DNA from 3 places in the Heyndrickxia sp. FSL K6-6286 genome. Region 1 is predicted to be linked to each of the others. Evidence: a T-box and tRNA genes for the amino acid it is inferred to sense, from the RefSeq annotation. Region 1 holds a T-box; the other regions hold tRNA genes.
What was found. A T-box is a leader RNA that pairs with one kind of tRNA and senses whether it is charged. The one in region 1 lies ahead of thrS (threonine--tRNA ligase), so its partner is inferred to be a tRNA-Thr.

Region 1 (3,252 bases):
ATATATATAGGGGTACTGGACAACAAGAGTTTACCAACTTAAGGTCAGTCTTGAGTTGAATTAAATATTGTAGTTCCATTTATTACGTTTATTAAATAAGCTTAACTAATATAAAGTGTGTAATAAAATATTTACTAAAATTTTTATTATTTTCAGAGCGTGATTTGGATACAGATTGGTAGGTCTACTAATAACCCAATTTTGTAATGAATCGATTTCAATGCAGTTATTATCATTTCATCTATACACTTTTGACTAAAATTCTTTAATATCGAAAGTTATTATTACATGAGTGTCTAAAATTTAAGGAAAATTATCAACAAATAATGGTGTGAAATACCTGAGATAAAAAATTTAAAGCATGAAAGTATTATTGTTAGACATTTAAAATACTGATCATTTATTGGAAAATAGACGGTTTTACACCTCATATTCGTTATTGACTTTATTTTCCGTCGTGTTTAAAATAATTATCATTGTAAATAATCAATAGTAACTTTATCAAAAAATATTTCTTGACTTTTATAAATTATCCATTTACAATTCAAAAAAACAATTCATTACAATTTGTAAGAAATAACATTGCTTTGATAAGGACATGAATCATACTTAATTTTCTTCCAGAGAACAGGGTCATTGGCTGTAAGCCCTGTAGAAAAATGTTTGATTTACCACCTTTGAGCTTTTATGGGGAAAAGCCTTGCTTAGTATCCATAAACGGGAAAACCGTTATCTTTATGAGCGTAAAGTAGATTTTGCTTTGCGAAATTAGGGTGGCACCACGACCGCACTCGTCCCTTTGTCTTTGGGATGGGTGCGTTTTTTATTTGATTTTTAAAGAGTATGTTTTTTAAAAAAATTATATATATATATATTGCGATGATAAGGACATGAATTTTTCTAATTTTTCTTTGCAGAGAACAGGGTCATTGGCTGCGAGCCCTGAAGAAAAAGGAAAATTTACCACCTTTGAGCTATTATGGGGAAAAGGATTTGCTTAGTATCCATAATCGGAAAAAAACCGTTATCTATTTGAGCGTAAAGCAGCTGCATGCTTTGCGAAATTAGGGTGGCACCACGACCGCACTCGTCCCTTGTCTTTGGGATGAGTGCGTTTTTTTATTTATACTCTTATAAAAATTAATGGTTAGAGCACAAACAGCTTATTCAATTTTAGGAGGAATTACTATGTCAATTGAAATGGAAGCAGAAAAACGAAATCATCGTAAATTAGGTCAACAATTAGAGTTATTTATGTCATCAGAAGAAGCGCCGGGTATGCCTTTCTTCTTACCAAAAGGAATGGTCATACGAAATGAACTCGAGTATTTTTGGAAACAAAAGCATCATTTAGCTGGATATCAGGAAATTAAGACACCGATCATGATGAAACAAGAGTTATGGGAGAAATCAGGTCATTGGGACCATTATCATGAAAACATGTATTTTTCGAAAGTGGACGATCAAAATTATGCTATTAAGCCAATGAATTGTCCGGGTGCTGTTCTCATTTTTAATAATAAACGTCGAAGCTATCGTGAGCTCCCGATACGATACGGAGAACTAGGATTAGTTCATCGGCATGAACTTTCTGGATCTTTAAATGGTCTGCTACGAGTACGTTCGTTTACACAGGATGATGCACATATTTTTGTACGAGAGGATCAAATTGAATCTGAAATTGATAAGGTACTAGAACTAGTGGATGAATTTTATTCAGAATTTGGATTTAGCTATAAAATTGAACTTTCCACTCGACCTGAGAAATATATGGGCTCAGAGGAAATATGGGACAAAGCAGAGGCGGCTTTGGAATCAGTACTACAGAAAAAAGAGCTTCCTTATCAAATAAACCATGGAGATGGAGCGTTTTACGGGCCAAAGATTGATTATCATATTTTAGATTCATTAGGTAGAAGCTGGCAATGCGGTACCGTACAACTTGATTTTCAAATGCCAGAAAAATTTAATTGCCAATATATCGGTGAGGATAATAAATATCATATTCCAATTATGATTCACCGAGCTATTTACGGATCGCTTGAGCGCTTTATGGCCATATTGATTGAACATTATGCTGGTGATTTCCCTTTATGGTTAGCTCCTATACAAGCGAAGATTTTGCCTATTTCTGATAAGCACCTTCCGTATGCCGAGCACATTAAACAGCAATTTCAACAAGTTGGAATACGAATTGAAATCGACGAAAGAATTGAAAAAATAGGCTTAAAAATAAGAGATGCAGAAACAGAAAAGATACCGTTCATGCTCATAATTGGTGATCAAGAAATTGAAAATGGAGCGGTATCTTTAAGGAGACGAGGAGAGGGAAACCTTGGTCAGATGAGTGTGATGGACGCTTTGGATAAAATCATAAAAGAAAAAAATACTCTAGAAAATCATTCATAGGACTTGTTTGACCAGCGATAGAAATAATCAATAACAGTAAAATAAAGGGAATAGCCAAAAACTGAATAAATATGTTTCCATGAATTCGTATGATCCAGAAAGCCAAGCGTTTCAGAGTATCTTTCAAAAACAGCCATGAGCAGGCTTAATAGCATGATCAAGCCTGCTTTCCTCCATTTAGATAAGTAACGGATTATATAGATGTAGAGAATAATTAAACAAGGGAGTCCGAGCAGTGGAAAGAAAATATTAATCGAAAATAGTTCAGGAAATGGCCTTTTAGGGAAGGTATATAAACCAACTCCTGTAAAAAATAGATCTAGATAGGTGCCAATAAGCGAAGCGAAAAGCAAGGTAGGGATCAAATTTCTAATTGAGGAATGTGATCGTTTTTTTTGCAATTCCTGCTCGTTCAAGCTTTTCAAGGGTTTTACAGTAATCATGCTTAATCTCTCCATCTACTTTTTCTTTTGAGTCTACAAGGTATTGGATAACTTGCCAATTTGTGTACCAATCTTTGATTTCTGCTTTTTCATGAATAGAATTTTTCCAAGCATAAGGTAGTCTTGGACTATAAAAACGAGGACAGCTAGGTTCGATCTGACAAGACTTTAACCTTGTTTTCCATTCAACACCTGGTACTCCTTCATTCACATCATTAAACAGATGAGGCCAGTAGTCTTTTCGGGAACCAGTATGAGAATGGGTTTTTGCCCAGTGCACTGTTTTCTTCAATCGTTCTGGATGGTCAAATAAGATATTGTATAATCGCTTCCCTAATAGTATTCGCTCATGCAAACTTTCAAAATGATTTAATGTTTGGCCAACTAATACTATTTGATT
Region 2 (3,252 bases), 1.9 Mb from region 1:
TCAAAGTCCGTTGCCTTACCACTTGGCTATAGCCCAATAAGTATTAATAATGGGGCGGATGATGGGAATCGAACCCACGAATGTCGGAACCACAATCCGATGCGTTAACCACTTCGCCACATCCGCCATAAATGGTGGAGGGGGACGGATTCGAACCGCCGAACCCTGAGGGAGCGGATTTACAGTCCGCCGCGTTTAGCCACTTCGCTACCCCTCCACAAATGAAAAATGGTGCCGGCCAGAGGACTTGAACCCCCAACCTACTGATTACAAGTCAGTTGCTCTACCAATTGAGCTAGGCCGGCATTAATAAATTATTATCCCCCAAAAGAGGAATAATATCAACATGATTAAATTTGCATTAAATGGTGGCTCGGGACGGAATCGAACCGCCGACACATGGATTTTCAGTCCATTGCTCTACCGACTGAGCTACCGAGCCAAATATAATATTTATTTTCTATATAAAATTGTATTCGCCATCGTCCCAATTTCAGAAAGCTTATTCAAGCTGTGGCTCAATTGGTACGCTGATGTATTGCTTTGTAGCCTATTCGGACGTGCTCTACCGACTGAGCTACCGAGCCATATTATAAAATGGCGGTCCGGACGGGACTCGAACCCGCGACCTCCTGCGTGACAGGCAGGCATTCTAACCAACTGAACTACCGGACCAAAATTCTTTCAAGAATACTTGAAATGATTGCGGAGGCAGGATTTGAACCTGCGACCTTCGGGTTATGAGCCCGACGAGCTACCAGACTGCTCCACCCCGCGATGATAGTATAATTAATTTTTTAATCCAATCTTATCATCAACTGTCCCGATTTCAGTATGCTTATTCTAGTAGCAGCTCAATCGGTACAACTCGTAGTTGTTCGATGAAGTAACGCTCGTTGCTCCACCCCGCGACGATATTATTAAAAATTTTTTAAAGGAATAGTTATGGCGGAGGAAGAGGGATTCGAACCCCCGCGCGGTGTAACCCGCCTGTCGGTTTTCAAGACCGATCCCTTCAGCCGGACTTGGGTATTCCTCCAAATAAATGGACCCTGTAGGACTCGAACCTACGACCGGACGGTTATGAGCCGTCTGCTCTAACCAGCTGAGCTAAGGGTCCTTTACTCCAAAAATATTAATAGCGGCGGAGGGGATCGAACCCCCGACCTTACGGGTATGAACCGTACGCTCTAGCCAGCTGAGCTACACCGCCATTTTAAAATTAATATGGAGCCTAGCGGGATCGAACCGCTGACCTCCTGCGTGCAAAGCAGGCGCTCTCCCAGCTGAGCTAAGGCCCCATGAATTTTCCTGGTCGGGAAGACAGGATTCGAACCTGCGACCCCATGGTCCCAAACCATGTGCTCTACCAAGCTGAGCTACTTCCCGTTCATGGCGCGCCCGAGAGGAGTCGAACCCCTAACCTTTTGATCCGTAGTCAAACGCTCTATCCAATTGAGCTACGGGCGCATACTTGTATTTTACTATAACTATTATGGAAGAATCTTTTGCTGTGCAAAAATCCTTAAATCTTTTACTTCGTAAAAATTTCTAGTGCCGAGGACCGGAATCGAACCGGTACGGTAGTCACCTACCGCAGGATTTTAAGTCCTGTGCGTCTGCCAGTTCCGCCACCCCGGCAAGGGTTGTTTGGAGCGGAAGACGGGATTCGAACCCGCGACCCCCACCTTGGCAAGGTGGTGTTCTACCACTGAACTACTTCCGCGACTTTATTTTATAATGCGGGTGAAGGGAGTCGAACCCCCACGCCTTGCGGCGCCAGATCCTAAGTCTGGTGCGTCTGCCAATTCCGCCACACCCGCGTTATGAAAAATGTTTTTCGTTACAAAAAACAATGGTGAGCCATGAAGGACTCGAACCTTCGACCCTCTGATTAAAAGTCAGATGCTCTACCAACTGAGCTAATGGCTCGTACTTTTTTTAAAAGTGGTGCCGGCCAGAGGACTTGAACCCCCAACCTACTGATTACAAGTCAGTTGCTCTACCAATTGAGCTAGGCCGGCATTAATAAATTATTATCCCCAAACAGAGATTAGTTGCAATGGTCGTCCAGCTTTCAGTTTGCTTATTCAAGCAGCAACTCAAGCTGTACGCTGTTGTATTTCAAAGTTGTTATTTCGGTCGTGCTCTACCAATTGAGCTAGGCCGGCATATATATGGTGGAGGATGACGGGATCGAACCGCCGACCCCCTGCTTGTAAGGCAGGTGCTCTCCCAGCTGAGCTAATCCTCCATATGATGACCCGTACGGGATTCGAACCCGTGTTACCGCCGTGAAAGGGCGGTGTCTTAACCGCTTGACCAACGGGCCACATTAAAATAAAGCAAAATAATAGCCCCAAAAAGGGGCCTATAGCCTGGCAACGTCCTACTCTTGCAGGGGGAGAGCCCCCAACTACCATCGGCGCTAAGAAGCTTAACTTCCGTGTTCGGGATGGGAACGGGTGTGTCCTTCTTGCCATAATTACCAGACTATATTTTAAAGGATTTGTACCCTCAAAACTAGATATATAAAGAAGTGTAATAACCTTAAATCTATTTGGTTAAGTCTTCGATCTATTAGTATTCGTCAGCTCCATGTGTCACCACACTTCCACCTCGAACCTATCAACCTGATCATCTTTCAGGGATCTTATTTAGATAAACTAAGGGAAATCTCATCTTGAGGGGGGCTTCATGCTTAGATGCTTTCAGCACTTATCCCTTCCGCACATAGCTACCCAGCGATGCCTTTGGCAAGACAACTGGTACACCAGCGGTGCGTCCATCCCGGTCCTCTCGTACTAAGGACAGCTCCTCTCAAATTTCCTACGCCCACGACGGATAGGGACCGAACTGTCTCACGACGTTCTGAACCCAGCTCGCGTACCGCTTTAATGGGCGAACAGCCCAACCCTTGGGACCGACTACAGCCCCAGGATGCGATGAGCCGACATCGAGGTGCCAAACCTCCCCGTCGATGTGGACTCTTGGGGGAGATAAGCCTGTTATCCCCGGGGTAGCTTTTATCCGTTGAGCGATGGCCCTTCCATGCGGAACCACCGGATCACTAAGCCCGACTTTCGTCCCTGCTCGACTTGTAGGTCTCGCAGTCAAGCTCCCTTGTGCCTTTACACTCTGCGAATGATTTCCAACCATTCTGAGGGAACCTTTGGGCGCCTCCGTTACCTTTTAGGAGGCGACCGCCCCAGTCAAACTGCCTGCCTGACACTGTCTCCCACCCCGATTCAG
Region 3 (3,252 bases), 1.6 Mb from region 1:
GACCGATCGGTTAACAGCCGATAGCTCTACCACTGAGCTACTGCGGAATATGTAAATAAAAAAATAGTGGGCCTAAATGGACTCGAACCATCGACCTCACGCTTATCAGGCGTGCGCTCTAACCAGCTGAGCTATAGGCCCTTTATGTATTTGGAGCGGGTGATGAGAATCGAACTCACGACAACAGCTTGGAAGGCTGTAGTTTTACCACTAAACTACACCCGCATCTTTATTATTGGAGGCAGCAACCGGATTTGAACCGGTGATAAAGGTTTTGCAGACCTCTGCCTTACCACTTGGCTATGCTGCCTTAAAAAGATGGCTGGGCTAGCTGGATTCGAACCAACGAGTGACGGAGTCAAAGTCCGTTGCCTTACCACTTGGCTATAGCCCAATAAAATAGTCATTATAATGGGGCGGATGATGGGAATCGAACCCACGAATGTCGGAACCACAATCCGATGCGTTAACCACTTCGCCACATCCGCCATAAAATGGTGGCTCGGGACGGAATCGAACCGCCGACACATGGATTTTCAGTCCATTGCTCTACCGACTGAGCTACCGAGCCATATATTATATCTTTATCTATATAATATTTTATATTCGCCATCTTTATCAACTTTTGTTTTAGTATAAATGGCGGTCCGGACGGGACTCGAACCCGCGACCTCCTGCGTGACAGGCAGGCATTCTAACCAACTGAACTACCGGACCATTTATTATTAACATAAATTAATGGCGGAGGAAGAGGGATTCGAACCCCCGCGCGGTGTAACCCGCCTGTCGGTTTTCAAGACCGATCCCTTCAGCCAGACTTGGGTATTCCTCCGAAAGTGGAGCCTAGCGGGATCGAACCGCTGACCTCCTGCGTGCAAAGCAGGCGCTCTCCCAGCTGAGCTAAGGCCCCATATAATGTTTGGTTTTAAATGGCGCGCCCGAGAGGAGTCGAACCCCTAACCTTTTGATCCGTAGTCAAACGCTCTATCCAATTGAGCTACGGGCGCATACATTATATCGTAAGATATTTTATGGAAGGATCTTTTGCTTTGCAAAAATCCTTAAATCTTTTACTTCGTAAAAATTTCTAGTGCCGAGGACCGGAATCGAACCGGTACGGTAGTCACCTACCGCAGGATTTTAAGTCCTGTGCGTCTGCCAGTTCCGCCACCCCGGCAAGGGTATTTGGAGCGGAAGACGGGATTCGAACCCGCGACCCCCACCTTGGCAAGGTGGTGTTCTACCACTGAACTACTTCCGCAAAAAGTACCTTTGTTAATTCAAAACCTTGCGAATATAAATGAGCCATGAAGGACTCGAACCTTCGACCCTCTGATTAAAAGTCAGATGCTCTACCAACTGAGCTAATGGCTCGTAATGAATATAATTAATAGTGTAAGCATGTACTTCAAATATAAATGCATCTACGACGTCCCAATCTCAGCAAGATTATTCAAGCTGTATCTCGATTGGTACGCTGATGTTACTCTTCGTAGCGTACTCGATCGTGCTCTACCAACTGAGCTAATGGCTCGTAATGACCTGAGTGGTGCCGGCCAGAGGACTTGAACCCCCAACCTACTGATTACAAGTCAGTTGCTCTACCAATTGAGCTAGGCCGGCATTTATAAATATTATCCCCTAACAGAGGTTTAGGTGCTATGGTCGTCCAGCTTTCAGTTTGCTTATTCAAGCAGCAGCTCAAGCCGTACGCTGATGTATTTCAAAGTCGTTTATTCGGTCGTGCTCTACCAATTGAGCTAGGCCGTTATTATATATGGTGGAGGATGACGGGATCGAACCGCCGACCCCCTGCTTGTAAGGCAGGTGCTCTCCCAGCTGAGCTAATCCTCCAATATGTATAATATATAAAATGGTGACCCGTACGGGATTCGAACCCGTGTTACCGCCGTGAAAGGGCGGTGTCTTAACCGCTTGACCAACGGGCCACATAGGAATATTTTGTTAATATAGTGAAGCAAAATAATAGCCCCACCTTAGGGGCGTAGCCTGGCAACGTCCTACTCTTGCAGGGGGAGAGCCCCCAACTACCATCGGCGCTAAGAAGCTTAACTTCCGTGTTCGGGATGGGAACGGGTGTGACCTTCTTGCCATAATTACCAGACTATATGTTGTTAAGGGTTTATTCCCTCAAAACTAGATATATAAAGAAGTGTAATAACCTTAAATCTATTTGGTTAAGTCTTCGATCTATTAGTATTCGTCAGCTCCATGTGTCGCCACACTTCCACCTCGAACCTATCAACCTGATCATCTTTCAGGGATCTTATTTAGATAAACTAAGGGAAATCTCATCTTGAGGGGGGCTTCATGCTTAGATGCTTTCAGCACTTATCCCTTCCGCACATAGCTACCCAGCGATGCCTTTGGCAAGACAACTGGTACACCAGCGGTGCGTCCATCCCGGTCCTCTCGTACTAAGGACAGCTCCTCTCAAATTTCCTACGCCCACGACGGATAGGGACCGAACTGTCTCACGACGTTCTGAACCCAGCTCGCGTACCGCTTTAATGGGCGAACAGCCCAACCCTTGGGACCGACTACAGCCCCAGGATGCGATGAGCCGACATCGAGGTGCCAAACCTCCCCGTCGATGTGGACTCTTGGGGGAGATAAGCCTGTTATCCCCGGGGTAGCTTTTATCCGTTGAGCGATGGCCCTTCCATGCGGAACCACCGGATCACTAAGCCCGACTTTCGTCCCTGCTCGACTTGTAGGTCTCGCAGTCAAGCTCCCTTGTGCCTTTACACTCTGCGAATGATTTCCAACCATTCTGAGGGAACCTTTGGGCGCCTCCGTTACCTTTTAGGAGGCGACCGCCCCAGTCAAACTGCCTGCCTGACACTGTCTCCCACCCCGATTCAGGGGTGCGGGTTAGAATTTCAATACAGCCAGGGTAGTATCCCACCGATGCCTCCACCGAAGCTGGCGCTCCGGTTTCAAAGGCTCCTACCTATCCTGTACAAGCTGTACCAAAATTCAATATCAAGCTGCAGTAAAGCTCCACGGGGTCTTTCCGTCCTGTCGCGGGTAACCTGCATCTTCACAGGTACTATAATTTCACCGAGTCTCTCGTTGAGACAGTGCCCAGATCGTTGCGCCTTTCGTGCGGGTCAGAACTTACCTGACAAGGAATTTCGCTACCTTAGGACCGTTATAGTTACGGCCGCCGTTTACTGGGGCTTCAATTCAAAGCTTCGTCTTGCGACTAACCTCTCCTCTTAACCTTCC

Region 2: it has a tRNA-Thr gene. The T-box ahead of thrS (threonine--tRNA ligase) is inferred to sense a tRNA for this amino acid. The anticodon was not compared.
Region 3: it has a tRNA-Thr gene. The T-box ahead of thrS (threonine--tRNA ligase) is inferred to sense a tRNA for this amino acid. The anticodon was not compared.

The regions. Positions count from the first base shown of each region.
Region 1 covers NZ_CP152029.1:2,470,113-2,473,364, forward strand. Annotated here, with positions in the region: T-box leader at 579-802, shown strand; T-box leader at 871-1,098, shown strand; gene thrS (threonine--tRNA ligase) at 1,189-2,409, shown strand; gene MHI39_RS12485 (CBO0543 family protein) at 2,400-2,867, opposite strand; gene MHI39_RS12490 (DUF2515 family protein) at 2,779-3,252, opposite strand, start outside.
Region 2 covers NZ_CP152029.1:607,076-610,327, reverse strand. Annotated here, with positions in the region: tRNA gene MHI39_RS03280 (tRNA-Gln) at 1-36, opposite strand, end outside; tRNA gene MHI39_RS03275 (tRNA-His) at 51-126, opposite strand; tRNA gene MHI39_RS03270 (tRNA-Tyr) at 133-217, opposite strand; tRNA gene MHI39_RS03265 (tRNA-Thr) at 230-305, opposite strand; tRNA gene MHI39_RS03260 (tRNA-Phe) at 367-442, opposite strand; tRNA gene MHI39_RS03255 (tRNA-Asp) at 599-675, opposite strand; tRNA gene MHI39_RS03250 (tRNA-Met) at 704-777, opposite strand; tRNA gene MHI39_RS03245 (tRNA-Ser) at 947-1,039, opposite strand; tRNA gene MHI39_RS03240 (tRNA-Ile) at 1,047-1,120, opposite strand; tRNA gene MHI39_RS03235 (tRNA-Met) at 1,140-1,213, opposite strand; tRNA gene MHI39_RS03230 (tRNA-Ala) at 1,229-1,301, opposite strand; tRNA gene MHI39_RS03225 (tRNA-Pro) at 1,313-1,389, opposite strand; tRNA gene MHI39_RS03220 (tRNA-Arg) at 1,394-1,470, opposite strand; tRNA gene MHI39_RS03215 (tRNA-Leu) at 1,556-1,641, opposite strand; tRNA gene MHI39_RS03210 (tRNA-Gly) at 1,652-1,726, opposite strand; tRNA gene MHI39_RS03205 (tRNA-Leu) at 1,742-1,823, opposite strand; tRNA gene MHI39_RS03200 (tRNA-Lys) at 1,857-1,932, opposite strand; tRNA gene MHI39_RS03195 (tRNA-Thr) at 1,949-2,024, opposite strand; tRNA gene MHI39_RS03190 (tRNA-Val) at 2,179-2,254, opposite strand; tRNA gene MHI39_RS03185 (tRNA-Glu) at 2,261-2,332, opposite strand; rRNA gene rrf (5S ribosomal RNA) at 2,377-2,493, opposite strand; rRNA gene MHI39_RS03175 (23S ribosomal RNA) at 2,561-3,252, opposite strand, start outside.
Region 3 covers NZ_CP152029.1:848,284-851,535, reverse strand. Annotated here, with positions in the region: tRNA gene MHI39_RS04490 (tRNA-Asn) at 1-47, opposite strand, end outside; tRNA gene MHI39_RS04485 (tRNA-Ile) at 68-141, opposite strand; tRNA gene MHI39_RS04480 (tRNA-Gly) at 152-225, opposite strand; tRNA gene MHI39_RS04475 (tRNA-Cys) at 237-310, opposite strand; tRNA gene MHI39_RS04470 (tRNA-Gln) at 320-394, opposite strand; tRNA gene MHI39_RS04465 (tRNA-His) at 413-488, opposite strand; tRNA gene MHI39_RS04460 (tRNA-Phe) at 496-571, opposite strand; tRNA gene MHI39_RS04455 (tRNA-Asp) at 641-717, opposite strand; tRNA gene MHI39_RS04450 (tRNA-Ser) at 740-832, opposite strand; tRNA gene MHI39_RS04445 (tRNA-Ala) at 838-910, opposite strand; tRNA gene MHI39_RS04440 (tRNA-Arg) at 931-1,007, opposite strand; tRNA gene MHI39_RS04435 (tRNA-Leu) at 1,092-1,177, opposite strand; tRNA gene MHI39_RS04430 (tRNA-Gly) at 1,187-1,261, opposite strand; tRNA gene MHI39_RS04425 (tRNA-Lys) at 1,302-1,374, opposite strand; tRNA gene MHI39_RS04420 (tRNA-Thr) at 1,548-1,623, opposite strand; tRNA gene MHI39_RS04415 (tRNA-Val) at 1,779-1,854, opposite strand; tRNA gene MHI39_RS04410 (tRNA-Glu) at 1,875-1,949, opposite strand; rRNA gene rrf (5S ribosomal RNA) at 2,009-2,125, opposite strand; rRNA gene MHI39_RS04400 (23S ribosomal RNA) at 2,195-3,252, opposite strand, start outside.